One region of the Cobetia sp. PS-4MA genome, then DNA from elsewhere that is predicted to be linked to it. Evidence: predicted binding sites of a transcription regulator. Region 1 holds the regulator's gene; the other holds the start of a gene.
The links. The regulator sigma-54, encoded in region 1, starts transcription at its own class of promoters, with help from an activator protein. The targets are predictions, from matches to a motif close to TGGCACNNNNNTTGCTNT.
Positions count from the first base shown of each region.

Region 2: AC26AR_RS02090 (NCS1 family nucleobase:cation symporter-1) is a predicted target of sigma-54. The motif match lies at 12,566-12,583, and genes of this name have one in related genera.

Region 1 covers NZ_CM173107.1:796,378-810,862, forward strand. The annotation lists gene AC26AR_RS03385 (YhdP family phospholipid transporter) at 1-2,600, shown strand, start outside; gene tldD (metalloprotease TldD) at 2,597-4,057, shown strand; gene yjgA (ribosome biogenesis factor YjgA) at 4,146-4,649, opposite strand; gene pmbA (metalloprotease PmbA) at 4,726-6,096, shown strand; gene mgtE (magnesium transporter) at 6,204-7,559, opposite strand; gene AC26AR_RS03410 (HPr family phosphocarrier protein) at 7,724-7,993, opposite strand; gene rapZ (RNase adapter RapZ) at 7,980-8,894, opposite strand; gene AC26AR_RS03420 (PTS sugar transporter subunit IIA) at 8,991-9,461, opposite strand; gene hpf (ribosome hibernation-promoting factor, HPF/YfiA family) at 9,471-9,779, opposite strand; gene AC26AR_RS03430 (RNA polymerase factor sigma-54) at 10,379-11,827, opposite strand; gene lptB (LPS export ABC transporter ATP-binding protein) at 12,146-12,886, opposite strand; gene lptA (lipopolysaccharide transport periplasmic protein LptA) at 12,889-13,467, opposite strand; gene lptC (LPS export ABC transporter periplasmic protein LptC) at 13,566-14,249, opposite strand; gene AC26AR_RS03450 (KdsC family phosphatase) at 14,249-14,485, opposite strand, start outside.
Region 2 covers NZ_CM173107.1:447,916-462,400, forward strand. The annotation lists gene dbpA (ATP-dependent RNA helicase DbpA) at 1-526, shown strand, start outside; gene AC26AR_RS02040 (GNAT family N-acetyltransferase) at 751-1,323, shown strand; gene AC26AR_RS02045 (hypothetical protein) at 1,551-1,718, shown strand; gene AC26AR_RS02050 (NarK family nitrate/nitrite MFS transporter) at 1,889-3,247, opposite strand; gene AC26AR_RS02055 (ANTAR domain-containing response regulator) at 3,805-4,380, shown strand; gene AC26AR_RS02060 (CmpA/NrtA family ABC transporter substrate-binding protein) at 4,431-5,639, shown strand; gene AC26AR_RS02065 (TetR/AcrR family transcriptional regulator) at 5,834-6,454, shown strand; gene preA (NAD-dependent dihydropyrimidine dehydrogenase subunit PreA) at 6,638-8,002, opposite strand; gene AC26AR_RS02075 (NAD(P)-dependent oxidoreductase) at 8,002-9,393, opposite strand; gene hydA (dihydropyrimidinase) at 9,577-11,019, opposite strand; gene AC26AR_RS02085 (nitrilase-related carbon-nitrogen hydrolase) at 11,102-12,004, opposite strand; gene AC26AR_RS02090 (NCS1 family nucleobase:cation symporter-1) at 12,773-14,299, shown strand; gene AC26AR_RS02095 (LysR substrate-binding domain-containing protein) at 14,425-14,485, opposite strand, start outside.

The DNA of each region.
Region 1 (14,485 bases):
ATGATGCCGGCAGCCAGATCAGCGGGCGTGGTCTGGATATCTCGCGTCATGGCGCCAGGGTGACGGGACGCTTCGGGTTGCAGATTCCCACGGATGATGCGGACCGCTTCCAGCTGGATCTGGACATGCAGGATGTGGATGCTCGCAGCATCCCGCTGGCGGACTGGTTGCCGCTCAAGGTACTGGACCCCTCCCTGCGTGAATGGCTGACGCGTGATGTGGCAGGTGTCGTGCCAGAGGGTTCTCTGCATCTGGAGCAGGTCTGGGATGAGGACAATGGCGAGAATGGCTACGGCCCTGGGGACGCGATGGATCTCGAGCTTGCCATCGAGAACGGGCGGCTCGGCTATGTCGAGGGCTGGCCCGCGCTTGACGGCGTGAAGGGCAATCTCGAACTGCATGACAATGATCTCACGGCCAGTGTCGAGTCGGCGTACTCACGGCCGGTCGCGCTGGGTAGCGCGCAGCGTCTGTCGGTGGATCAGGCCAAGGTCGACATGCACGATGACACCCTGGATATCCAGGGGGATGTCACGGGCAGTGTCGAGGCGCTGTTCGATCTGCTATCGCATGCACCGCTCGAGGACACCGCGGAGCTGCTGGCCGAGTGGCAGGGCAAGGGCTCCGTGGCGGCGGCCATGAAGATTCGCGTACCGCTTGAAGATGCCGAGCAGGCGCGGGTGGAGGTGACGGGCAAGGTCGGTGAGAGGCAGGCGGCAAGCCTGGCCTTCCCCGGGCCGGGCATCGAGATCGCCGGCATTCGCGGCCCGCTGGCATTCGTGCATGACCCCACGCGTCCTGAAGGACAGCGCGAGCAATTGACCGGCGACCTGTCAGGGCAGCTGTTCGGTGGCGCGGTCAAGGCGGCACTCAATATCGGTCAGGCGGATTCGGCCAGCAAGGGGGCGGTGACCTTCAGTGGCCAGGCGCCGCTGGCACCGGTGCTGAGCTGGCTGGGGGCTCCCGAGACGCTGCTCGGTGATGCGGCGCAGGATAGCCGTGCCGCACTGAATCAGGGAGATAGCCCGCGTGCGCTGGGCGGCACGTTCGATTATCAGGCGCGTCTGATGCTGCCCGAGGAGGGAGCCAGCCTGCAGCTGTCGAGTGATCTCAAGGGCGCGGCCATCAATCTGCCGGCCCCCTTCGGCAAGGCGCGTGATGAAACCGCGGCATTGTCGGTGGAGGTCGGGCTCGCCGAGGGCGGTGGCGATGTCGTGCTCGCCAATCGTGCACGCGCTCGCTGGCAAGGCGGCAATACGCGTGATGATGGCAGCAAGGTGCCGATGACCGGCCAGCTGTGGCTGGAACGTTGGCCGAGCGACCCGCAATGGCCGTCCCGTACGGGGTGGGATATCGCCTGGCGGACGCCGACGCTGGCACCTGAGCTCTGGTCATCATGGGGCGGGGCGCTATCCGGCGCGAGTGGCGATGATGGAGCCAGTGGCAGCGGTGGCGATGCACTCAGCGAGCTGTCGCGGCTGCGCGTTGCCACCGATTGTCTGATGATCCAGGATCGGTGTACCGGCCCGATGACGCTTGAGGTAGCGCCTCGTCAGAGCTCTCAACAGCAAGCGCTGGGGCTGGCGGCCACTCTGGAGGGCAGGCTCGCCAGTGGGGTGCTCGTCTGGCAGTCCGGGGCCGCGCGGCCGTTGATTCTGGATCTCGATCATCTTGATCTCGACGCGCTGTGGCCGCCACAGACCCGGGAAACCCCCGAGCCTGCGCCAAGCAACTTCACCGAGGCCGTGGCCACCGGGGTCGAGCCGACTCCCTACCCAGCGGCGCTGGCCGAGCTGCCGGCAGGCAGCCTGCGCCTGGCACGTCTCATCTGGCGCGAGCAGCAGCTGGGGCCCATCAGTGCAGAGTGGCAGTCGGATCAACAGCGGCTGGTGGTGTCCCCCCTCGCCATTACCGTGGGCGACATGACGGCCCAGGGCAACATCACCTGGGAGGATGCCGGTGCCAACAGTCTGACGCGCGCTCGTCTTTCCGCGGATGGCAGCGATCTGGGCGGGCTGCTGGAGCGGTTGTCCCAGCCACGCGGCATCGAGGCCGAGCGCGCACGCGCCGAGGCCAAGCTGGCCTGGCCGGGGGCGCCGCAGGACTTTGCGCTGTCGCGCTCCAACGGGCGGCTCGAGGTCAAGCTGGACGACGGACGTTTCCTGAATCTCGGCTCGGCGTCCGCGCGGCTATTGGGATTGGTCAACGTCGACAATCTGCTGCGTCGTCTGTCGCTGGATTTCTCGGATGTGACCGACAAGGGCACGGCCTTCGACAAGGTGCGGGGCGCCGCGACTCTCTTTGCGGGGCGTCTGGAAAGCGATGGCCCCTTGCGTATCGAGGCGCCGTCCACCACCGTGACGCTCAACGGGCAGGTTGACCTGCTTCGCGGTACCCTTGATCAACACATGGCCATCACGGTGCCGGTCAGTCAGAACCTGCCGTTGGCCGCCGTGCTGGCAGGCGCCCCCGCCGTGGGCGGTGCGCTGTTCGTGGCCGACAAGATCTTCGGTCGCTTCATCGACAAGGTGACGCAAATTCACTATCGGGTATCAGGCCCCTGGGGCGACCCGAACATTACTCTGGAAAGTGCCGAATGACGCAAAATGCGAGTTCCGGTCGCGTGCTCGACGATGCCGCGGCCCTGTTGCTGACCCCGGGCGGACTCAGCCTGGATGATCTGGATGCCGGCCTGGCACATGCCATGGGTCCGGGTACCGACTATGCCGACCTCTACTTCCAGCGTATCTGGCAGGAGAGCTGGGTGCTGGAAGATGGTGTCGTCAAGGACGCCAGCTACAACATCGATGGTGGCGTCGGCGTGCGCTCACTGGCGGGAGAGAAGACAGGCTTCGCCTATTCCAATCAGATCGATGCCGCCGCGCTTGCCGACACCGGTCGCACTGCCGCCGGCATCTCACGCAGTGGCAGCAATGGCACGGTCGCCCGTTCGATCATCACCGAGGCACCGTCCTTCTATTCCGGCATCGACCCGCTCAATGGCCTGAGTGCCGAGGACAAGGTCGCGTTGCTCAAGGAAGCGGACCGCATCGCCCGCGGCCTTGACCCTTCCATCAGTCAGGTCTCGGCCTCTCTGTCGGCGCTTTACGAGGTGGTGATGGTGCGTGCCAGTGATGGCACCCTGGCCGCGGACCTGCGTCCGCTGGTGCGCTTCAACATCAGCGTGATCGCGGTGCGCAATGGCCGTCGTGAGCGTGGCAGTGCCGGTGGCGGCGGGCGCTTCCCGCTGACCCGTCTGCGTGACGACAACGTCGCCGAGCGCTACGCGCGGGAAGCCGTGCGTCAGGCACTGGTCAATCTCGAGGCCGTCGATGCGCCCGCCGGGCAGATGCCGGTGGTGCTGGGCAATGGCTGGCCGGGTGTGCTGCTGCACGAAGCGGTCGGTCATGGTCTGGAAGGGGATTTCAACCGCAAGGGCAGCTCCGCCTTCGCGGGACGCATGGGCGAACAGGTCGCGGCGCGCGGCGTCACCGTGGTCGACGATGCGACGCTGGCAGACCGCCGTGGCTCGTTGTCGGTGGACGATGAAGGCACGCCGGGTCAGTACACGCCGCTGATCGAGGATGGCATCCTCACCGGTTACATGCAGGACAAGCTGAATGCCCGCCTGATGGGCATGGCGCCGACGGGCAATGCGCGTCGCGAGTCCTTTGCGCACCTGCCGATGCCCCGCATGACCAACACCTACATGCTGGGTGGGGATCGTGACCCGCAGGAGATCATCAAGAGCGTCAAGCGCGGCCTCTATGCGGTCAGCTTCGGCGGTGGCCAGGTGGACATCACCTCCGGGCGCTTCGTGTTCTCCGCAAGCGAAGCCTATCTGATCGAGGACGGCAAGGTGACCACACCGGTCAAGGGCGCGACCCTGATCGGCAACGGCCCGGAAGCCATGGGTCGCGTCTCGATGATCGGCAATGATCTCGAGCTGGATACCGGGGTCGGGGTCTGTGGCAAGGACGGTCAGTCGGTGCCGGTCGGAGTCGGCCAGCCGACGCTGAAGCTCGATGAGCTGACGGTCGGTGGCACCCAGTCATGAACCGGTGCGCTTGATCAGCAGAGAAGCGATATGACGACGCCGCCGTGGCAGGGCCGCGGCGGCGTCGATGAAGCGTGAGGTGTCAGAATTACAGATCGAGCTCGGCACGCAGCAGCCTGAAGAGCTTCTTGGCGCTGTTGGGCTGCTTGCCGGCATCACGCTCGGCGCGTGAATTGCGGATCAGCTGACGCAGTGCCTGGCGGTCCACCTCCGGGTAGTCCTCGACGAAGATCACGAAGGCTTCGTCGTCCTCGATCAGGCGATCGCGCCAGCGCTCCAGGCGCTGGAAGGAGGCATCCCGACGGATGCTCTGCTGCTCCATGCTCTGGAAGACGGCGTTGATGGCCTCGAGGTCTTCCTTGCGCATCAGCTTGCCGACGTACTGCATGTGACGGCGCAGGCCTTCATGACTGCGAATGCGTCCGCACTCATCGATGGCGGCCAGCATGTCATCGGAGAGCGGGAACTTGGCGCGCTGACCGGCCGGCATGTCGATGATCTTCTTGCCGAGGGCCTGAAGCTCGATCATTTCACGCTTCATCTGGGATTTGCTGGGACGCTCGACGAGCTCCTCAGGTCTTTCTTTACGCATGCCAATTCCAACGAGTCGGGGAAATTTGCGGCAGTATAGCACTGCCAGCGCCCCGTCTCCTCAGAAGGAGAACAACATGAGCCAGGCCTTTGATGCCGTTGCTCAGCAACAACTGCTGGAGCGCCGCGTCAGCGAAGCGCTCGAGCTGGCCCGCAGTCTGGGAGCCGATGCCTGTGAGGTGGGCGCCAGCGTCGATCAGGGCGTCAGCATCTCGGTGCGTGACGGAGAAGTCGAAACCGTCGAACTGTCGCGTGATCAGGGGATCGGCGTGACCGTGTATCTGGGCAATCGCAAGGGCAGCGCGACCTCTTCCGACGCCGGTAGCGACTCGATTCGTGCCGCGGTCGAGAAAGCGGTCTCCATCGCTCATTACACCGGCGAGGACAGCTTTGCCGGATTGGCGCCGGCCGAACTGATGGCCACCGATTTCCCGGACCTTCAGGCGCATCACCCCTGGGCGATCAGCGTCGATGACGCGACGGATCTGGCGCTGGCGTGTGAGCGTGCCGGACTGGAAGTGGAAGGCATCGCGCAATCCGAAGGTGCCAGCTTCTCCAGTGGGGAAGGTGTGCAGGTCTACGGCAACAGCCACGGTTTCCTGGCCAGTCAGTGCGGCAGCCGACACTCGATGTCCTGCATGTTGATCGCCAGGGATGAACAGGGCATGCAGCGTGACTATGACTACACCAGCGTGCGCAACCCGGCCGACCTGCGCTCCCCGGAGGATGTGGGGCGTGAGGCTGCACGCCGCACGCTGGCACGCCTCAACGCGCGCAAGGTGGCGACGGGGCGCATGCCGGTCATGTTCGACCCGCAGATGTCGGCAGGCCTGGTAGGGCACTATCTGTCCGCCATCGCGGGTGGTTCGCTGTATCGTGAGTCCAGCTTCCTGTGCGACAGCCTGGGTCAGCCGCTGTTCCCTGACTGGTTCACCCTCGGCGAGAAGCCGCGTGAGGTGGGTGGCATGTCGAGTGCCGCCTTCGACAACGACGGTGTCGCCACGCGTGACAATGTCTACTTTGCCGACGGCAAGGTGCAGAGTTACATGCTGAGCGCCTACAGTGCTCGTCGCCTGGGCATGCAGACCACCGGCAACGCGGGCGGCGCGCGCAACGTGCGCATCACCGCGCCACTGACCTCCCGTGACGAGATGCTCAAGCAGATGGGCACCGGCGTGCTGGTGACCGAGCTGATGGGGCAGGGCGTCAACGGCGTGACCGGTGACTACTCACGTGGCGCTTCGGGCTTCTGGGTCGAGAATGGCGAGATCCAGCACGCGGTCGAGGAGTTCACGATCGCCGGCAATCTTCGTGACATGGCCGCCAATCTGCTGGCGGTCGGTGATGATGTCGATACCCGGGGCAGCATCCACTCTGGCAGCTGGCTGATCGATGGCATGACCGTTGCCGGCATGTCCGAAGGTGAAGACGATGAGGTGGAAGGCTGATCGCTGACACTTCTGTCTCTGCGCGAGAGTCCAGAAAACAACACGGCCGCTCCCTTGGGAGCGGCCGTGTTGTTTTCTGGAGCAGTCACTGGAATCCATCAGGCGTATTACAGATAGAGCCAGGTCGCCAGGCCCAGGAAGGCCATGAAGCCGATCACGTCGGTCACGGTGGTCAGGATCACGCTGCCGGAGAGGGCCGGGTCGATATTGAGCTTCTTGAGCAGTATCGGCAGCAATGTCCCGGTCACGGCCGCGATCAACAGATTGATCATGATGGCGGCACCGATGATGGCCCCCAGCTGGACATCACCGAACCAGACGATGGCGATCCCGGCGACCACCACCGCCCATAGCAGGCCATTGAGTCCCGCGACGATGATTTCGCGCTTGAGAAGCCAGCGCACGTTGCCACTCTTGACGTGTCCCAGTGCGATGCCGCGAATCAGTACCGTCAGTGCCTGTGAGCCGGCAATGCCGCCCATGCTGGCGACGATGGGCATCAGTACCGCCAGCGCGGTGATCTTCTGGATGGTGCCCTCGAACATCCCGATCACGGCGGACGCCATGAAGGCGGTCAGCAGGTTGATGCCAAGCCAGATGGCGCGACGCCAGGAGGTGCGCATCACCGGGGAGAAGGTATCTTCATCCTCGTCCATCCCCGCCATCGACATGACCTGGTGCTCGGCATCGCCGCGGATGACGTCGACCACGTCATCGATGGTGATGCGCCCGAGCAGATTGCCATCACCGCCGACGACAGGCGCCGAGATCAGGTCATGCTTCTCGAACAGCGAGGCGACCTCGCTCTCCGGCATCAATGCCGGAATCACCACGCTGTCGGTATCCATCACCTCGCGCACCGTGACGCCGGGGTCAGAGACCAGCAGGCGGTTGATGGGCAGGGCGCCGATGAATTCATCGCGGCGCGAGACGACCAGCAGGGTGTCGGTGGAATCGGGGAGTCGCTCGTGACGGCGGATGTAACGCAACACGACATCCAGGGTGATGTCTGGACGGATGGTGATGGTGTCCGTGTTCATCAAGCCGCCGGCAGTGTCCTCGGGGTAGGACAGCACCGTCTCGACCCGCTGGCGTTCCTGGGCCTCCATGGAGTCGAGGACTTCGAGAATCACGGCATTCGGAAGCCGCTGGAGGATGTCGGCGACATCATCCGGTTCCAGATTCTCGGTGGCGGCCAGGACGTCCTCGGCATCCATGTCCTTGAGGAAGTCGCTCTGGATATCCTCGCCAAGGTATTGGAGCACATCGCCCTGAAGTTCGGCGTCGACCAGCTCCCAGAGCAGGTTGCGCTCCTTGGGGGGGGAGGATTCCAGCAAGTGGGCCACGTCCACCGGTGCCAGGCCGCGATTCAGCATGCGCCTTGCCTGATCCAGCTCGCCACTTTCCAGTGCCTGTGACAGGCGATCAAGTCTTGGCTTGAGTTTGCGTGACGTCTTGCTCATCTGTCGGCTTCCCCTGTCGACATGAAGGACAGCGTTGATTCTACCATTGGCGCAGGGGGGCGCGTCGACAAAAGAAAACACTGTTTCTTATCGATAGGGCAATCAGCGCGGAAAAAGTGTCAGAAAGCCGGCGGGCGGGGGATGTCAGACGGCGTGCGGCGGCGTCATTCTTCCTCTTCGAAGCGCGCCTCGAACAGGGACTCGATCGCAGACAGGGCCTCATCTGCCTGTTCGCCCTCGACATCGATGATCAGCGCCGTGCCACACGGGGCTGCCAGCATCAGCAGCGCCATGACGTTGGCCGCGTTGGCGCGTCGCTCACCGTGACTGACCATGACCGTGGCCTCGAAGGGCGCACAGCAGTTGACCAGCTTGGTGGCAGCGCGAGCATGCAGCCCGCGCTTGTTGGTCAGAACCAGTTCACGACTGGGCATCGTGTGACTCCTGACGGGTATCGCTGATCGCCAGGGCCGTATGGATCCCCAGTTCCCGGTGGCGTAGACGCACCTCAGGAAGCTGCTTGGCGAAATGTTCGGCCAGCTGCTCGCAGAGATAGACGCTGCGATGCTGGCCGCCGGTACAGCCCACCGAAACGGTCAGGTAGCTGCGATTGCTGGCCTGATAGGCGGGCAGCCAGCGTTCCAGCCAGCCGGCGATGTCATCCTGCATTGCCTTGACGTCCGGGTAGCGCTGCAGGAATTCCGCCACGCTGTCATCACGACCGGTATCGCTGCGCAGATTGATGTCCCAGTAGGGGTTGGGCAGGCAGCGGGCATCGAACACCATGTCGGCATCGGTCGGCACGCCATGCTTGAAGCCGAAGGACTCGAAGGTGAGTGTCAGATGACGAGAGCTGTGCTGTGCGACCTGTTCGGTGATGCGCGAGCGCAGGTCATGCACGCTGAGGTTGGTCGAGTCGATGACCAGATCCGCCTTCTGACGAATCGGGGCCAGTGTCTGCTGCTCGATCTCGATGGCCTCGGCCAGCGTGCGGTCATTGTCGCGGGTCAGCGGATGACGGCGGCGGGTCGCGGAATAGCGTTCGAGCAGGACACGGGAGTCCGTGGTCAGGTAGACGACCTGCACATCCATGCCGCTCTGACGAACGCTGTCGAGCAGTTCGGGGAAGCGACTCAGGGCATCGGGGAGGTTGCGCGCGTCAATGGAGACCGCGATGCGCCGGCGGGTGGGGCTGTCCTTTTCCAGCTGCTCGACCAATGGTGCCAGCAGCATGCCGGGCAGATTGTCGATGGCATAGTAGCCAATGTCTTCCAGCGCCTGGAGGGCAATCGATTTGCCGGAACCGGAGCGACCACTGATGATCACGATCTTCATGGAGTGCTCTCCCAGGGCGAGGTCAGCATGAGGTGAAAGCGGAGGGTGCCTGAGGCCAGTCAGCGACAAGCCCGGAGCGAGTCCGGGCTTGCAGGTTCAGCGCGCCGGCAATTCGGCGATGGCCGAGGTCAGGGCATCGAACAATGCTCGCTGACTGTCTGCCTGGCGCAATGCTGCCCGGTTGGTGGGCGAGTTGAGCAGTTCCGCCACCTGGCCGAGCAGAGTGAGATGGGTGTCATCTGCCTCCTCGGGGACCAGCAGCACGAACAGCAGATCGATGGGTTCGCCATCGATGGCGTCAAAGTCGATGGGGTCACCGAGCTTCATGAACGCCGCGATGGGGGTCTTGCAGTGTGGACTGCGTGCATGTGGCACGGCCACGCCGTGGCCGATACCCGTCGAACCCAGTCTCTCGCGCCCGATCAGGCGCGAGAAGACTTCCTGGCTGTCCAGGCTGGGAATGTTCTGAGCAATGAAGGTGCTGAAGAATTCCAGCACCCGCTTCTTGCTCCCCCCGGGGACGCCGTAGAGCGTGCGCTCGGGGGGAAGGATCTGATCAAGTGTCATGGCAGAAGGTCAACGGGTCCCGGTGCCCTGAGAGCGAGCCTGGGACTTTTCCTTGTGTTTGACCAGCTGGCGGTCCAGCTTGTCGGCGAGCGCGTCGATGGCAGCGTACATGTTGGGGTCTTCTGCCAGGGCATGGAGGTCGGCGCCAGCGGCGTGCAGGGTGCAGGCAGCCTGTTGGCGTTCCTTCTCGATCGACAGTGTCACCTGAACATTGGTGATGTTGTCGTAATGCCGTTCGAGGCGAGCGAGCTTCTCGTTGACATAATCGCGGAGAGGATCGGTGAGTTCCACATGATGCCCGGTGATATTCACTTGCATGGACACGCTCCTTTATCCAGCGGGTTGCCTTTGAATTGTAACCCTTTTTGACTGCGAGCAAACCCTGATTGAACGCGCGGCCACTTTCTGACTCCGGCCATGGTCTCGTGGCGATCATCTGCTGGCGAGAGCGGCGGTGCCGGTGTACCGAGCGTCTACCCCGACAATGCCCAAGCTTTGAACAAAGATCAACGCTGCGCTGCATCGTGGGGCAAGGCTTGTCTTCAACCCAGCGAGGGATATCAGCAGGTTCTTCATGAGCATCGCCTCGCATCACGGACGGAATGGGGCTCGAGAAACCGGCCGTTTGTGGCCAATGTCAGCATTTACGTCGACGTTCGTGTGGCAGGAGTCGGTGGCGACCCCTGGCTATCTGTCCGTGGGATGTGAGGGAAAAAGAAAGCACTCTGGAGAAAAGTGGCTGGAAAAATAGGCAATTGGGGGCGTGAAGTCACTCACGCAGTCGCAAGGACAGGCATTGCCAACCGGTATTCAGACGACCGATTGGCAGATGATGCCAGGATGGCAGGTGCAAGGGGGCGAGCTTCAGCGCTCCGACGTGTGGAGCCCGCTGGCTTGCGGGTATCCGTTGTCGAGACTCACGCCAAGCGCTTGCGCTCGCTGGAGGAGGGGATGCCCATGGCCTCGCGATACTTGGCGACCGTCCGGCGCGCTACCTCGATGCCATCACTGGCCAGCAGATCCACCAGGCGTGAGTCGGACAATGGCTTGCGCGCCGGTTCTTCCGAGATCAGCTTGCGAATGCGCGCGCGGATCGCGGTGCTGGAATGCGCGTCACCGTTGCCACTGCCACCCACCTGACTCGAGAAGAAGAACTTGAGTTCGAACACGCCTCTCGGGGTGTGGATATATTTCTGGGTGGTCACCCGCGAGATGGTGGATTCGTGCATCTCGACCACTTCCGCGATGTTGGCGAGGATCAGCGGCTTCATGCCTTCTTCCCCCTGCTCGAGGAAGTCGATCTGGCGCGCCATGATCTCGCGGCCCACCTTGAGCAGGGTGTCATTGCGTGAGGACAGGCTCTTCATCAGCCAGCGGGCTTCCTGAAGATTGTCCTTGAGGAAGGTGTTGTCCGCGGACTTGTCGGCCCGCTTGATGAGGGCGGCATATTCCGGCTGGATACGCAGCTTGGGCAGCGCTTCCGGGTTGAGCTCGACCTGCCAGCCGTGACGCGTATGACGGACCAGCAGGTCCGGGATGACGTAATCACTGGCAGGCTCGCCCCAGGCGGACGCCGGGCGCGGGTCGAGCGCCCGTACCAGACGAATGACGTGATCCAGCTCATCATCATCCAGGCTCAGGCGACGCTTGAGCAGCTTGCGATCGTCATTGCCCAGTGCCTCGAGGAATTGCCGCACCAGACGGCGGGCCTGGGCCAGCAATGGCAGATCGTCCGGCAGCAGGGCCAGCTGAAGCAGCAGGCATTCGCGCAGGTCTCGAGCGAACACACCGGTGGGATCGAACTGCTGAAGGCGCAGCAGGACCTGCTCGAGTTCCGACGCCTTGAGGCCGGGCAGTCCCTGACCTCGCAGGCCATCGACCAGTTCGTCCAGGCTCATGCTCAGGTAGCCGGCCCCATCCACCGCATCGATCAGACTCTCCGCCATCTGGCGTTCACGCGCATCGAGGTCCGTCATCGCCAGCTGCCAGCGCAGATGGTCCTGCAGGCTTTCGACACTGGTGTTGCGATCGAAGTCCGGCCCGTCCTCGCTCGAGCTTCCGCTGCCGGAACTGGTCAGGCTGCCTGCGTGATCCTGGTAGAGGTCCGACCAGTCACTGTCGAGAGGGTATTCTTCAGGAATCTCGCTGTTGGTCTCGGAGGTGGAGATCTCGCTCTTGTCCTGTGTCTCCGCGACATCCAGCGACTCGTATTCCTCGTCAAGCTCCAGCATGGGGTTTGACTCAAGCGCCTGCTGTATCTCCTGACGCAGGTCCAGCGTCGACAACTGCAGCAGCTGGATCGCTTGCTGAAGTTGCGGGGTCATGGTCAGGGAAGTGCCGAGTCGAAGCTGCAAGGTGGGTTTCATGGGGTCTGTCATTCACGGCAAAGGAACGTGCATCTACGCTATACCGTGGGTCGGGGCACTGACAAGGGGCAGTCGAGAATATTCAAGCAACTTGCATGCCATGTTGCCACCAAGGTGGTATGGACGTCATGCATTCGAGTGAGGTGTGGCAGAGCAGGAGGGTTCACGGGGAGATCACGCAAGCGCCTGTCGAGGCGCTTGCGTGAGGGGGCGGGGAACGAGGCCCCGACAGTGAAGCAGGAAGTGGCGGGTGCTGGAGGGTGCTGGTGAGAGCAGAAGAGGTCGGACGGCTCTCGTCAGGCTGACGGCACTCTCGGGCTAGAGCTTGAACTCATGGCCCAGGTAGACATCACGCACCTGCTGGTTGGCGAGGATGGTGTCGGCGTCGCCATGCGCGATGATCTGGCCATCGCCCACGATGTAGGCGGTATCGCAGATGTCGAGTGTCTCGCGCACGTTGTGGTCGGTGATGAGCACCCCGATGCCGCGGTCACGCAGCTGGCGCACGATGCTCTTGATCTCGCCCACCGAGATGGGGTCCACGCCGGCAAACGGCTCATCGAGCAGCACGAAGTCCGGCTCGGTGGCCAGTGCGCGAGCGATCTCCACGCGGCGGCGCTCCCCGCCGGAAAGGCTCATGCCGGCACTGTCACGAATATGCGTGATGCTGAACTCGTTGAGCAGCTCCTCCAGGCGTGCCTTGCGTCCGTTGCGATCCAGGTCCTTGCGCGTCTCGAGGATCGCCATGATGTTGTCGGACACCGAGAGCTTGCGGAAGATCGAGGCTTCCTGGGGCAGATAGCCGATGCCGGCGCGAGCCCGCTGATGCATGGCGGCGCCGGACAGGTCGTGGTCATCGATGGTCACGCTACCGGCATCCGAGCGCACGAGGCCGACGATCATGTAGAACGAGGTCGTCTTGCCGGCCCCGTTGGGGCCCAGCAGGCCTACGATGTCACCCTGGCGGATTTCCAGCGAGATGTCCTTGACGACCTTGCGACCCTTGTAGGCCTTGGCCAGATGACGAGCGCTGAGGGTACGTGGGCTGGCAGCAGTCATGCTCATTGATCCTTGCTGGCATTGGCGCCACGTGGCGTCAGGGTCATGTGGACGCGTGACCCCTCGGAGGATGAGGCATCGGTGCCATTGCTGGCATTGACCTGGCGCTTGTCCAGGAAGTATTCCACGTAGCCACCTTCGAAGGTATCGTCGCCTTTCTCCAGACGGGCATCGCCGACCAGTTCCACCCGGCGCTCCAGCGCGTGGTAGCGAATGGTATTCGCCCAGCCCTTGACCAGTCGCTCGTCGGTATCGGGTTTCTGCTCCATGTAGGCGCGCTGGCCGGTGGCCTTGACGAGGGAGATCTCGCCGCTGTCGGCGCGACTGATGTCCACGCGCGCGGCATCCAGCTTCATGCTGCCCTGGCGCATTTCCACGCGACCGGTATAGGTGGCCGTGCCGGCCTTGTCATCCAGTGACAGTGAGTCGGCGGCAATGTTGATCGGCTGGTTGGCATCGCTGTCCAGCGCTAGTGCGGTCGGGGAAAGCGTCGTCATGCCAAGTGCCAGGCCAAGGGCCATGACACCGGGTCTGAGTGTCTGGCGCCAGACCGTCAAGGGCGTGAGAGTCGTTGAAGTCATGGAGTGCTCCTTGGCAGAACTGGTAAGGCTTCACGATCACTCAGGCCATCGTGAAGCGGAAATCGGGGGGAGAGGATTCGGCGCATGCAGGGGCGCGCTCACTGATCCTGGGCCGGCGCGGCATCGAAGGTGCTGGAGACGCGGCCATCATCGTCACGGGTGGTGTCATTGCCGGTGTCGAGAGTCTCGGCTTCCCGGGCGGCATCGCTCTTGCCCTTGCCGGGTTGCAGGGTGCTGCGGACGCGGCCTTCCAGCTGGGCGGAATCCTGAGAGAGGTCAGCGCTGAAGCGGTCACTCTCGACGCGTTGACCATTCTGGGTGATCACCACCGGCACGTCACTCCAGGCACGGTTCTGCTCACGACTGTAATGCAGCACGTCGGTGTCCAGTGTCCAGGCGTCCGAAGGCTGGCGCAGTCTGGCATTGCCCTCGAGGGTGAAGGTGTCGCCGCCGGCGCTCAACACGCCACTGTCACCCGTGGCGTACCAGCGACGGTCTTCGCTGTCGTTGGTCCGGATCTTCGGTGCCTGCGCACGCGTCACGTCATCGCCTGGCGTGTGTTCGATGTGCGGGGAGGTCATCGACTGGATCGACACTCCCCGCGCATCGAAGCGCGTCATGTCAGCCCCCTCGAGATAGTAATCCGGCTCATCACTGCTGGCGTCGACATCCACTGTCGACTCCAGACTGTTGCGCTGCTCGATCAGGGCCATGACGCCGCCGACCAGCAGGAGCAGCAGCATCAGCCACAGGCGCGGAGAGGGACGGGGCAGACGTGGCATCAGGCGCGCGACTCCTGCAGATAGGTATCCAGCACCGAGGCCCAGTGGCCCTGTGCCTTGAGCAGCAGATCACAGATCTCGCGCACGGCACCATCACCGCCCTGACGCGTGGTCACCCAATTGGCTTCACTCATCACATAGGGCATGGCGTTGGGAACGCTGACCCCCAGACCGACGCGACGAATGGCTTCGCGATCCGGCAGGTCATCTCCGCAGTAGGCCACGTCATCCAGCGC
Region 2 (14,485 bases), 350 kb from region 1:
GTTCGCCAACAAGAGCACCTCGATTCTGGTGGCCACGGACGTCGCGGCACGCGGGCTGGATATCGACGCGCTGGATGCGGTCTTCAATTACCAGATCGCCCGGGACCTCGATGCCCACGTCCACCGTGTCGGGCGTACCGGTCGCGCGGGCAGCTCCGGTATCGCCTGTACGCTGTATACCGAGAAGGAAGACTATCGCCTGGCCAAGCTGGGAGATTTCCTCGAGCAGACGCTGGAAGCCGAGCCGCTGCCGGCGAAGAGCATGCTGACCCGTGAACCCTTCCGCGCGCGCATGGCGACGCTGCAGATCGATGGCGGCAAGAAGGACAAGCTGCGTCCCGGCGACATCCTCGGTGCCCTGACGGGCGATGGCGGCCTGCCGGGCAGCCAGATCGGCAAGATCAAGGTACTGGCCCGCACCACCTACGTGGCCGTGGAGCGCGATGTCGCCAAGGCGGCGCTGACCCAGCTGATGAACGGCAAGCTCAAGGGCCGCTCCTTCCGCGCGCGTCGCCTCAAGAGCTGACAGGGGCGCACGCCTGATGGCGTGGAAATCAGCAGAGGAGTGACATGGCAGGTCCCACGTCTCTCATCTGGATCACGACCTTGTCATCACGTCATTCGATGCCCGCCACTTCGGCGGGCATCGTGCTTTTTGAGCAGTAGATTGACTCTCGCGGGCCATGACGGCGGTGACTAAGCTTGGGGGTGACGGCCCTGATCGACAGGGCGCTGAACCGGTAACTCGTGATGACTGACAATCCCGCCGATAATCTTCGCATCCGTGAAGAACGTCTCATCGATCATGAGCGCATCTACCGCATCCATGAATCCGTGTTTGCCGGCCACCGGGAGGCCCGCCTGGGCGACAGACTGCGTCGCAGTGATCTGGCGCAGATCTCGCTGGTGGCCGAGCGCTTCTCTGACCCGGAAAGCGGGCGTCACCTCAGTGAAGGCGAAGGAGGGCTGCTGGGGCATGTGATGGCCTCGCGCGTGGAACTCTCCGGCTGTCCGGGGCGCGTGCTGATGGCATTGGCGCCTCTGGCGGTGTTGCCCCAGCACCAGCGTCATGGCATCGGCAAGCGGCTGGTGATCTCGGCGGTCAAGCGTTGTCGTCTGCTGGGAGCGGGCGCCGTGGTGGCGGCGGGTCATGCCGAATTCTATGCCCATCTGGGCTTTCATCCGGCGCGCCATTACGGCCTTTATTGCCATCACGAGGATGTGCCGGGCGCCTTCGTGGCCATCGAGCTGGTGCCGGACTATCTGGCGGGGCTGGGAGGCGAGGTGCTCTTCGACCATGGTTTCTCTGACCTGGGCCTCTGACCTGGGCCCCTGGCTCGAGCGCAGATTCGCGCTCTGATCCGGGCTCCTCGAAGGGGCTTGTCCTGTGGGGTGTGCCTCGTCACTCGGTCATCCCCTTGCAACTCGGCGTTGCGCCACCCTTGAAACCGCGCGACACCCGCTCCATGTCCTGTGTATCCCCGCGCTGTTGTCTGTACTGGTGTGCAGGCCGGGGCGTTATCCCGACCGATGATTCAAGGAGAGACATCATGAAGCTCAAGACTCTGGGTAGTTCGCTGATGATTGCCATGCTGGGTCTCGGTGGCCTGTCACTCGCCGGTTGCGAGGACGAGGGCCCGATGGAGAAGGCTGGCGAGAAGATGGACAACGCCGTGGAAGACGCCGGTGACAGCGTCGAGAACGCCACCGACAGCTGATGGCTGGCCGTGACTCGCCCGCGAGCACGGCGAACCGCAAGGTGTGAATGCACAAAGGCCCCGCCTCTCAAGAGGCGGGGCCTTTGCATGTCAGGGCTCCGTGTATCAGGGCTCCGTATATCAGGGCTGCATGTGTCAGAGGTTTGAGAAAGTCTCAGGAAGAGACAGGCTCAGACAGACACGGGCTGCTGGTCGCTCTGCTGCTTGCGTTCCGCGACGGCGGCTTCATAGGCGCGGCCTTCCTCGGCCTCGGTGGCGGCGCTGAAGCGCACCAGCAGGGCGAACAGCGAGATCACGATCACGCCCATGCCCAGATACATCAGGCCTTCCTGGTAGGTCAGTTCTTCACTGCGGAACAGGAAGCCCGCGGCGACAGCCCCCGCGTTGCCACCCGCGCCGACGATACCGGCCACCGCGCCCAGTGCCTTGCGATTGACGAAGGGCACGATCCCGAAGGTGGCGCCTTCCGCCATCTGCACGAACAGGCTGAACACCAGCATGATACCGATGGCTACCGCGAGGGTTTCCATCTGGGCGAAGCCGACCAGCGCCACGCCTTCACACAGCAGCGCGATGAACAGCCAGCGCACGCGACCCTTGAGGCCGGACTGACGGGCGAACAGGTCGGAGAAGACGCCGCCCAGGGTGCGCGCGAACAGGTTCATCAGGCCGAACAGGCCCGCGATGAGGCCGGCGGTGGCGAGATCGAGATCGAAGTGATCGAAGAAGTAGATGGCGGCGACGTTGTTGATGGTCAGCTCGACCCCGAAGCAGGCGCCGTAGACGAGGAACAGGGCCCAGACACGGATGTCGCGTGCCGCCGCGCCGAAGGTGGCGCGCATGCTGTATTCCTTCTCGGCCTTGGGCAGCTCACCACGCTCACGCAGCTCGCTGAAGTTGCCGTCCGGGGCATCCTGGGTGAAGAAGTAGTAGGCGATCCCGGTGAGGAACAGCACGATGCCCGGCACGACCATCGCCAGACGCCAGCCCAGGGTCTGCTCGACGCCCAGCATCAGAAGGCCGGCCATCACCAGCGGCATCAGCATCTGGGTGGTGCCGCCGCCCAGGTTGCCCCAGCCGGCGGTGGTGGCATTGGCGGTGCCGACCACGTTGGGGCCGAACATCACGGAGGTATGGTACTGGGTGATGACGAAGGACGCGCCGATGGCACCGATGGCCAGACGGGCGAGGAAGAAGGATTCGAAGCTGGCGGCGAAGCCGATGCACATCACCGGCAGAGAGCCGAGGCACAGCAGCCAGGTGTAGGCCTTGCGTGGCCCGATGCGATCACACAGCACGCCGATGGCAAGTCGCACGATCACCGTGATGGCGACGGAGGCGATGATGGTGTTGCCGATCTGGGTCTTGGTCAGGCCGAGGTCATCGCGCACCACGGCCATCAAGGGCGCGATGCCAAACCAGCCGAAGAAGCAGACGTGGAAGGCGAACCACGACATGTGGAAGGCGCGCATCTGCGGGGTATTGAAGCTGAACAGCCGGATACGGCTGGCCTTGTTGCGAATATCCATGAGTGGGCTCCTGGTACAGCGTCGGTGCCGGACGCCAGGGTCTCGGCGCACGACGGGTGGTCGAACAGCTGTGAACGACAGCGGGGCGCCTCGTCATTGAGGGGCCTGGTTCGACGCACTCGTACTCCGAAGAGCCTGGTCCACGTCATGGATAGCGATGGCAGCAGTCGGTGATGCCATGGTTGCCGGCAGCAGAGCGTCTGTGCGGCAAGTGACAGGAACAAAGCAAGTAGCGCGCCAGTTGCGGGGGTATGGTCGGGACAAGTCCCAGAAGATCAATGCCTTGGCGATGGCAGTGGCTTGGCCTGCGCCGGCGGTATCACGGGATGGCTGCCCACTCGATGCGCGCTGGCGGTGCGTCGGCAGGGCGCGAGGTACCAGTCTGGCGCACGCGAGTGGCGTTGAGAGCGCCGGGAAGGCGCGTGCCTCATTGCAGTGCAGCGGCGCTTTCGGCTCGACGGCTGCGAAGGCCCTTGGCCGCAAGGTTGCACCAGATTGCGGCACGAATCCTGCTTGGGTGTACCGCAAGACTCATGCCCGACTCAAGGAAACCTGACATGCCCGTGACCGTGCTGATCGTCGATGTCCGCAGTGAGCGTTCCGCCGCTCTGGAGCAGGCGCTGTTGAGCGCCGGCTTCGAGGTGGCGCTGCGGGTCGATGAACACGAGGACCTGCATGCGCTGGTGCAGCACCATCAGCCGGATGCCGTGATCATCGACGCCGACCTGCCCAGCCGTGACACCCTCGAGCACCTCGGCCAGCTGGGGCGTCACTATCCCAAGCCGATGATCATGCTGGCCAGTGAGGACGCGCCGGACCTGGTGCGCCAGGCGGCTGGCGCCGGCGTGTCCGCCTACGTGGTGGATCACGTCATGCCGGCGATGGTGCGCAGCATGGTCGAGGTGGCCATCACCAGCTTCGAGGCTCACCGTGCCCTCAAGGGCGAACTCAATCGCACCCAGACCACTCTGATACAGCGGCGCAGCGTGGATCGCGCCAAGGCGCTGGTGATGGAGAGTCGCGGTCTGGGGGAGGATGCGGCCTACCAATATCTGCGCAAGACCGCGATGAATCGGCGTCTGGCATTGCACGAGCTGGCCGATGAGCTGCTCAAGGCGTCGCGTCGGCACTGAGCCGAGTCTCGTGATGTCCTTCTCTTTCGATCGTTCAAAAGGTGGATGTGATGCTCAGTGATTCTCTTCTCAATGGCCATCAGTTGACGCTGGGGTTGATGCCGCTCAATGACGCGGCTCCTCTGGTGGTGGCGGAGCGTCAGGGGTTCTTCCGTGAGGAGGGGCTGGCCGTGACGCTCAAGTGGCAGCCGTCGTGGGCGGCACTGCGCGATGACCTGCAGACCGGCGTGTTGCAGGGCGCGCAGATGCTGGCGCTGATGCCGCTGACCTCGACCCTGGGGCTGGATGGCCGCGCCACACCGGTGATCAGCGCGATGACGCTCAATCTGGGCGGCAACTCCATCACCCTGTCGCGGGCCCTGATGGCGGCGCTGGCCGAGGAGGGGCATGACCTGGGCTCTCCGCTGGCGGTGTCTCGGGCGCTGGCGGCGCACGTGCAGGCGCGCCGCGAGCGTGGGGAGGCGGCGCTCAAGCTTGCCAGCGTGCATCCCTTCTCCTCGCACCGCTATCTGCTGCGTTACTGGCTGGCGGCCGGCGGGATCGACCCGAATCGCGACATCGAGATGCGTGCGGTGGCCCCGCCGTTGATGGCCGCCCAGCTGGCAAGTGGCGCGCTGGACGGCTTCTGTGTCGGAGAGCCCTGGAACAGTCTGGCCGCCGTGCAGGGCATGGGGCAGGTGGTGGCGGGCAGTCATGATATCTGGCGCTTCGGACAGGAAAAGGTGCTGGGCGTGCGCGAGGACTGGGCGGAGCAGCACCCGCTGGCGCATCAAGCGCTGATTCGTGCGCTGCTCAAGGCCTGTGCCTGGCTGGACCGCCCGGGCAACCGTGAGCAGGCCGCGCAGTGGCTGCATGATGAAGGCATGCAGGAAGTGCCGCTTTCGGTGGTGGCGCGTGGACTGCGCGACGTGGATGTCGAGCAGTCGGTGGAGGCGTTCCAGCGGGAAAATCCCGGCTGGACCATCTTCCATCGCTATGCGGCCAACTTCCCGTGGCGCTCGCAGACCCGCTGGTATGCCGCCCAGATGCAGCGCTGGGGGCATCTCGAGGGAGTCAGCGACAATGACCTCGAAGCAACCCTGGCACGCTGCGTACGCCCGGACCTCTACCGCAGCGCAGCCCGCAAGCTGGGCATGGTGGTGCCGGTGGCGGATGAGCGCAGCGAAGGCACGCATCCGGCACCCTGGTGGCTGAGCGGCGAGGCAGGGCAGGTGCCGATGCCGGCGGATGGCTTCATCGATGGGGCGGTCTTCGAATGACACCGCTGGCGCGCGCTGAAGCGTGAGGCGACAAGCCGAGGGGTGATCAGTGGGAAGCGAGTCAAGAGGCGAGAGGTGAGGGGTGAGGGGGTAGAGAAAAGACGCCCGCGAGCGCGAAACCTGTCGGCTCAGGCATGTTGGCAGTGCGGTTATGATATTCTCATCTCACTGCCAGCACCGCGTCAGGGGATCGCATGACCACTCGCAAGTCTCAGATTCGCAAGGATAATGTCGGCCGCATCCTGCTCGCCGCCGAAAAGATCTTCGCTCTCAAGGGCTATGTCGGCGCCAGCATGGTCGATATTGCCGCCGAGGTAGAGCTGCCCAAGTCCAATCTGCATTACTACTTCAGCACCAAGGAAGCGCTGTATCGCGCGGTGCTCGATGGTCTGCTGGCGCTGTGGAAGGAAGATGCGCTGTGCTTCGAGGCCTATGACGACCCGCAGCTGGTGCTCTCCACCTACATTCGCGCCAAGATGATGCACTCGCGCCAGCGTCCGTATGGCTCCAAGGTATGGGCCAGCGAGATCATGCAGGGCGCGCCGGTGCTGGGCGAGGAGCTGACGGTGTGGCTCGACGAGTGGGCCGAGATGAAGAAGTCACGCCTGCGCCAGTGGATCAGTGAGGGGCGCATTGACAACGTCGATGCTTCCGCCTACCTGTACATGATCTGGGCCAGCACCCAGCACTACGCCGACTTCGACCACCAGATCGCGGTACTCAATCAGGGCAAGGCGCTGAGTGATCGCGAATTCGAGCAGGCGGTGCAGAACGTCACGCGGGTGCTGCTGAAGGGTGTTGGCTTGTCCGCCTGAGTCAGCAGGTGATGTCATGATAAAATTATCCTGAAGCTAACAATGATCATCATTGATGGATCATGAAGCCATTGAAAAGGGGCTGCCATTGCTGGCAGCCCCTTTCTGTTTTCACGCCACTGAACGTGGTGTCATGCGCTGGAATCTGTGCGGATCATCCGGATCTTGTCCGCAACGTCAGGGTCACGCCGCGCGATGCGGGTTGCGCGGGTCCTCCATCCAGTTCATGTACGGCTTGCCGGTGTCCTGCACTTCCATGGTGATGCAGTCCTCGACCGGGCAGGTGATCTCGCACAGGTTGCAGCCCACGCAGTCGGCGTCCTTCACCTCATAGCGGGCGGTGCCGTTGTCCCTGGCCAGATGCAGGATGGCCTGGTGCGAGGTGTCCTCGCAGGCGATGTAGCAGCGTCCGCAGCCGATGCACTTGTCCTGGTCGATCCGCGCGATCACCTGGTAGTTCATGTCCAGCTGCTTCCAGTCGGTGGTGTTGGGCACCGCCGCGCGGGAGAACTCCTCGATCCGCTGATAGCCCTTGCTGTCCATCCAGCGCCCCAGGCCGTCCTTCATCTCCTCGACGATACGGAAGCCGTGCAGCATCGCCGCGGTGCACACCTGCACGCTGCCCGCGCCGAGGGCGATGAATTCGGCGGCATCTTCCCAGTTGGAGATGCCGCCGATACCCGAGATCGGCAGGTTGGCGGTTTCCGGCGTGCGCGCGATCTCGGCCACCATGTTCAGCGCGATGGGCTTCACGGCGCTGCCGCAGTAGCCGCCATGGGTGCTGCGGTCGCCGACGATGGGATGCGCGACCATGCGGTCGAGGTCCAGATGGGTGATGGAGTTGATGGTGTTGATCAGCGAGACGGCATCTGCACCGCCACGCCAGGCCGCCTTGGCCGGTTCGCGCACGTCGGTGATGTTGGGGGTCAGCTTGACGATCACCGGCAGCGAGCTGTAGGTCTTGCACCAGCGCGTGACCTGCTCGACATACTCCGGCACCTGGCCCACCGCCGCGCCCATGCCGCGTTCCGGCATGCCGTGGGGACAGCCGAAGTTGAGCTCGATGCCGTCACAGCCGGTAGCCTCGACCTGCGGCAGGATGGTCTTCCAGGCCTCTTCCTCGCACGGCACCATCAGCGAGACGATCAGTGCGCGGTCCGGCCAGTCCTTCTTGACCTGGGTGATCTCGCGCAGGTTGATCTCCAGCGAGCGGTCGGTGATCAGCTCGATGTTGTTGAAGCCGCTGACCTCGCCATTCGGGCCATAGTGCGCCGAATAGCGCGAGGAGACGTTCACTGCCGCCGGGTCTTCCCCCAGCGTCTTCCAGACCACGCCACCCCAGCCGGCCTCGAAGGCGCGTACCACGTTGTAGGCCTTGTCGGTGGGCGGGGCGCTGGCCAGCCAGAAGGGGTTGGGGGCACGGATGCCAGCGAAGTTGACCGACAGATCGGCCTTGTAGCTGGCGACGTGATCGTCAGCCGCTGCAGAACTTGAACCAGAGCCTGCCGGACGCGCGTTGTCATCATTGAGCGGGGTATGAATGGTCATCAGGCGGCCTCCACCTTGAGCATCAGATCGTGATGGATGGCCTCGGCGGCCAGCTTGCCGTGGGCGACGGCTTGAACGGTGAGATCCTGTCCGCGAGCGATGCAGTCACCGCCGGCATAGACGCCCGGCAGACTGGTGCGCAGCATCTCGTCCACCTCTATCTTCGCCCCCTCGCGGGCCAGCCCCGCGGCATGCGCATCGCTCAGGCTCGCGTCATCGAAGCCCTGGCCGATGGCGGTGAAGACCCCATCGCAGGCCAGCGTGAAGGTCTCGCCGGTATCGACGAGTCGGCCATCCTCGACCCGTGTGCGCGCGAACTGCATCGCATTGAGCGCGGCGGCATCACTACCCTCACTGTCGCTTGCCACATCGATGGCCAGCGGGCGCGCCCAGGTGTGGATCATCACGCCATTGGCACGCGCGATTTCCTGCTCGTGATGGGTGGCGGACATCTGCTCCTCGCCACGCCGATAGACCAGGTCCACCGTCTGCGCGCCCAAGCGTTTGGCCTGCACGGCGATGTCGATGGCGGTGTTGCCGGCGCCGATCACCACCGCGTGCCTCGGCACTGCCAGCGCGTTCAGTTCGCCGCTCTGACGCAGCACCTTGATGAAGTCGGTGGCCGCCATCAGGCCGCTGGCATCCTCGCCGGTCAGGCCGAGAGCATGGCTGGTGCCAAGGCCCAGGCCCAGGAAGACGCTGTCGAACTCGCGTGTCAGGGCGGCCAGCGCCAGGTTGTCGCCGAGGCGCTGGCCGTGGCGGATCTCGATGCCGCCGATCTCGAGCAGGAATTCGACTTCGCGGGCGGCGAAGTCATCGGTCAGCTTGTAGCGAGCGATGCCGTATTCATTCAGGCCACCGGCTTTCTCCTCGGCCTCGAAGATCACCACGTCGTGGCCGAAACGCGCCAGGCGGTGGGCGCAGGAAAGCCCGGCAGGCCCGGCACCGACCACGGCGATGCGCCGGCCGGTGCTGGCTGCCCGCGTGAACGGGTGAGCCTCGAACTGGGCGTTGTCCAGTGCATGGCGCTGCAGCAGACCGATCAGCACCGGCTGGCACTCATCGCCCTGATTGCGCACGCAGGACTGCTCACAGAGGATCTCGGTGGGGCAGACGCGGGCGCAGCTGCCACCGAGGATATTGGCATCGAGAATCTCGCTGGCGGCGCCTTCGAGATTGTCATCGTGGATACGGCGGATGAAGGTCGGGATGTCGATGCTGGTCGGGCAGGCCTTGATGCAGGGCGCGTCATAGCAATACAGGCAACGCGAACTCTCGATGAAGGCCTGACGCTTGGTGAGCGCCGGATGCAGATCAGTGAAGCGCGCACTCAGCGCCTCTTCCGCGAGCCCGGACGGGGCCCAGTGGGAAGGAGTGGAGGATGTCGTCACGGTGTGGCTCCTGCCCGCGCTCAGGCGCGGGGTCGTTGTTGTTGGTCTTGCAGGCGAGTCAGGTAGCGCGGCTTGGTTGGCAGCGCTTTGCACTGGCAGCGCGTCAGGTGCGCTGCCAGGCCGTCGTTCAGTCGTGTCGTTCAGTCGCGTCGGTATTGTCTTGTTCGAGTCGTTCGCCGGCCGTCAGCTGCGATCCACGGCGGTGACGACATTGCTCTCGGCGCGGGCCTTGAGCTGGTCGAAGACACTGGGGTAGGGCGGGCGTTCGACGTACTGGCCGTGACCGCGCTTGGCATGCAGCTCGCCATCGCGCCATGCCCAGTCGCCGCGGCTGATGGTGTGACGCGGGATACCCTTGACGGTGCGGCCTTCGAAGATGTTGAAGTCGATGTTCTGGTGGTGAGTCTTCGCCGAGATGGTGCGTTCGGCGTTGGGGTCCCAGACCACGATGTCGGCGTCGCTGCCGACCCGGATCGCGCCCTTGCGCGGGTACAGATTGAAGATCTTGGCGGCGTTGGTGGAGGTCAGGCCGACGAAGTCCTCGGCGGAGAAGCGCCCGGTGTTGACGCCCTCGTGCCACAGCATCGCCATGCGATCCTCGACCCCGGCGGTGCCGTTGGGAATCTTCGAGAAGTCGTCCTTGCCCATCTCCTTCTGCTCGGCGCAGAAGCAGCAGTGATCGGTGGCGGTGGTCTGCAGGTCACCGGACTGGATGCCGCCCCACAGTGCCTGGCGGTGCTCCAGCGAGCGGAACGGCGGGCTCATCACGTGGCCTGCCGCGAATTCCCAGCTCTTGTTCTGATAGACCGCTTCATCGATCAGCAGATGGCCTGCCAGCACCTCGCCGTAGACTGGCTGGCCGTGCTCGCGGGCGTAGCGGATTTCCTCCAGCGCATCGGCGGTGGAGACGTGCACCAGATACACCGGCGTGCCCAGAGTGCCGGCGATGCGGATGGCGCGGCTGGCGGCCTCGCCCTCGACCTGCGGCGGACGCGACAGCGGATGCGCCTCCGGGCCGGTGATGCCGTCGGCCAGCAGCTTCTGCTGCAGGTGGTAGACCAGCTCGCCGTTCTCGGCATGCACGGTGGGAATCGCGCCCAGCTCCAGACAGCGCGCGAAGCTCGAGACGAGGGTGTCGTCCGGCGCCATGATGGCGTTCTTGTAGGCCATGAAGTGCTTGAAGCTGTTGACCCCGTAATCGGAGACCAGCGTCTGCATGTCTTGGCTGACGCTCTCGTCCCACCAGGTGACGGCGACGTGGAAGCTGTAGTCGCAGCACGACTTCTCGGCCCACTCGCGCCAGGTGTGATAGGCCTCCATCAGCGGTTGCTGGGGGGAGGGAATCACGAAATCGATGATCATGGTGGTGCCGCCGGCCAGTGCCGCGGCGGTGCCGCTCTGGAAATCCTCGCTGGCCACGGTGCCCATGAAGGGCAGCTGCATGTGGGTGTGCGGGTCGATGCCGCCGGGCATCACCAGACAGCCGCTGGCGTCGATCACCTCGCAGTCGTCCGGTACCTCGAGGTCGGTGCCGATGGCGGTGATGGTCTCGCCGTCACACAGCACATCGGCGGTGTAGCGCTCTTCGTGGGTCTGGATGCTGCCGCCCTTGATCAGGATTGCCATGAATCTCTCCCGGCCGCATCGCGCGGCCTTGTCCGGCATTGAGTGTCAGGTCGTGTTGTCGTTGTCGTTATCGTGCTGGCCGTCATTCACCATCGGTGAGGCGGGTATAGGCGTCCGGACGGCGGTCACGGAAGAACTGCCAGTTGTTGCGCACCTCGCGCACCATCGACATGTCGAGATCGTGGATCAACAGCTCGTCCTCGGTGGCGCTGGCCTGGGCTTCGATCTGGCCGCGTGGATTCACGAAGTAGGAGGAGCCGTAGAACTCGCCGATATCCCAGGGCTGTTCATGGCCGACACGGTTGATGGCGGCGATGTAGCAGCCATTGGCGGCGGCGGAGGCGGGTTGTTCCAGCTCCCACAGATACTGGGAGAGGCCGGCGACGGTGGCGGAGGGATTGAAGATGATCTCGGCGCCGTTGAGCGCCAGCGCGCGCCAGCCTTCCGGGAAGTGGCGGTCGTAGCAGATGTAGACGCCGATGCGCCCGTAGGCGGTGTCAAAGACCGGCCAGTCGGACTTGCCGGGCTTGAAGAAGAATTTCTCCCAGAAGCCCGCCACCTGCGGGATGTGGGTCTTGTGATACTTGCCCAGATAGCTGCCGTCGGCATCGATGACGGCGGCAGTGTTGTAGTACACCCCCGGCTGCACTTCCTCGTAGAGGGGCACGATGATCACCATCTGATGCTTCTTCGCGTACTGCTGCATCAGGGTGACGGTGGGGCCGTCGGGCACGCGCTCGGCGGCGGCATACCACTTGGCATCCTGGCTCGGGCAGAAGTAGGGCTGATTGAAGACTTCCTGGAAGCACAGGATCTTGACGCCTGCCTCACCGGCCTGGTCGATCAGCGGCAGGTGGGCCTCGTTCATGGCATCGCGGATCTGTGCGGGCTCGAGGTCGGTGGAGACGTTGAGTCCCATCTGGATGACGGCGCAGCGCAGCTTGCCGGCATCCTCGGTATAGGAGATGCGGGAGTCGTTCGACATGTCATCCTCATCGGGCGGCTTGGCGCCGGTTGTTGTTGTCTTCAATGAGTGCTGGTGGGCAGAGCGGGTAAACCGGGATGGCGCGAAATGGACCTTGGAAAATCATGCCGCCTGTCCGGAAAGTCTGCATGCCGGCGGCAGGTATCGTGGGTCAGGGAAGGTCCGATGCAAATCCTGTCTCACCAGTCAGCTTAATGAACATTAGACAGTGTTCCCGCGTTCGGCAAGACGAAGTGTCAAATAAAGTCTTGTAGATTTATCTTGTTGTTATAAAAGGATTTTCGGTCAAGATTTCGCATGAATTCACCATTGTGGTGCCAGGAGAATCAGCGTGGTTCACGCGATTTTCAAAGGAAAACTCAATGCACATCAGTGGCTTGTGACCGTCTGTATGCGCCCTGTGCAAGACCGCCTTGCACCAGCTTGGAACCTGACCATACTGACAATTGGCGCGAACACGGCGTGTCGTCACCTGACGGGCATCAGACGGTCAAACCCGCGCCATTGCCTCTCAAGTTGTCTTGCGGGACAGGTTTGATTTGACGGCAATAATGCCGCCCTCGGCATGCGATTTGCCCATGAAAGGTACCGCTTCATGTGGATGGGTAATTCGAGCATCCCTTGGCTGAAACAGGGTGAAAAGTGAATCAGGAGGGTGAAGGAAGGGACGGATCTTCAAAGACGGCAAGGCGCGCCAAAGAGCGCAAAGGCAGGACAAGCGACGTGCATCACCCTCAACAATAACAACAGCTGAACAGGTGAGGACTCATGGCCCCGACACAGACTCGCTCGCACATGGTGCGCAGCAATGAGGAAATGATCGAGCTGGTGGTGGCGCAGGACGTCGCCCGCAGCCCGCGCTACAACGAGGATATCGCGCCGACCAGGAGTGCCGAGCGCACCTGGTCGCTCTGGAACATCGCCGCACTGTGGGTCGGCATGTCGATCTGCGTGCCGACCTATACCCTGGGCGGCGTGCTCACTGCCTACTTCGGATTGAGTGTCGGCGAGGCGCTGATCACGATTCTGGTCGCCAATCTGGTGGTACTGATTCCACTGACGCTGAACGCCTTCCCCGGCACGCGTTTCGGGATTCCCTTTCCGGTAGTGCTGCGTTCATCGTTCGGGATCATCGGCTCCAACGTGCCGTGCATGATTCGGGCGGTGGTCGCCTGTGGCTGGTTCGGTATCCAGACGATGTTTGGCGGCCTGGCGATTCACCTGCTGCTCTCGAGCCTCTCGGCCGACTGGAAGACGCTGGGCGGGGTAGGCGAGGTCATCGGCTTCTTCCTGTTCTGGGCGCTCAACCTGTTCGTGGTGATTCGCGGCGCGGAATCCATCAAGTGGCTGGAGACGCTCTCCGCGCCCTTGCTGCTGGCGGTGGGGGTCGGCCTGATGGTGTGGGCGCTGCCGCATACCTCGATCAGCGAGCTGCTGGCCCAGCCGCCCAATCGTCCGGAAGGCGATGGCGTGGCCAGCTACTTCATGGCGGGCCTGACCGCGATGGTCGGCTTCTGGGCGACGCTGTCGCTGAACATCCCGGACTTCAGCCGTTACGCGAAGAGCCAGAAGGACCAGATCGTCGGTCAGATCATCGGCCTGCCGCTGACGATGTTCTTCTTCGCGGCGCTCGGCGTGGTGCTGACGGCCGCTTCCAGCTCGCTGGTGGGGGAGACCATCTCCGACCCGGTCAACCTGATCGGTCGCATCGACAGCCCCGGCTGGGTCGCCATCGCCATGGTGCTGATCATCATCGCGACGCTCTCCACCAACACCGCCGCCAACATCGTCTCGCCGACCAATGATTTCCAGAACATCGCGCCGAAATTCATCAACCAGACGCGCGGCGTGCTGCTCACCGGGCTGGTCGGGGTGCTGCTGATGGGCTTCGAGCTGATCAAGAAGATGGGCTGGATCGTCTCCGACGTCAGTCTCGAAAGCCTCTATTCCAACTGGCTGCTGGGTTATTCAAGTCTGCTGGGGCCGATCGCGGGAATCATGATCGTCGACTACTTCGTGATCCGTCGTCAGTCCTTCGATCTGCCGGCGCTCTATCTGGATGGCAGCACCTACCCGGCCTTCAATCCAGCGGGCTTCATCGCCTTCTTCGTGCCGGTGGGGCTGACGGTGATCAGCTTCTCGCAGCCCGGGCTTTCCTGGTTCTACGACTACGGCTGGTTCACCGGCTCGCTGCTGGGGGCGCTGGTCTACTTCGTGGCCAGCAAGCTGCTGGTCAAGGCACCGCCGGTGCACCTGCCGGAGGCGATACCGGGTGGCAGCGCGCAGCGTGCCTGACGCCGCTGGCGGATAGCTCGCAACGCAACGTCACGTGCAACGACAGACGGGCTGCCCATCGGCAGCCCGTCTGTCGTCGTGACAAGGGGAAGTGACGGCCGGTTGAGGCCTTCGCGCCCTGGGTGTCAGCCCACCAGGCCGGGGATGCCGTCCTCGAAGCGCTCGACCATGAAGTCGACGAACTGG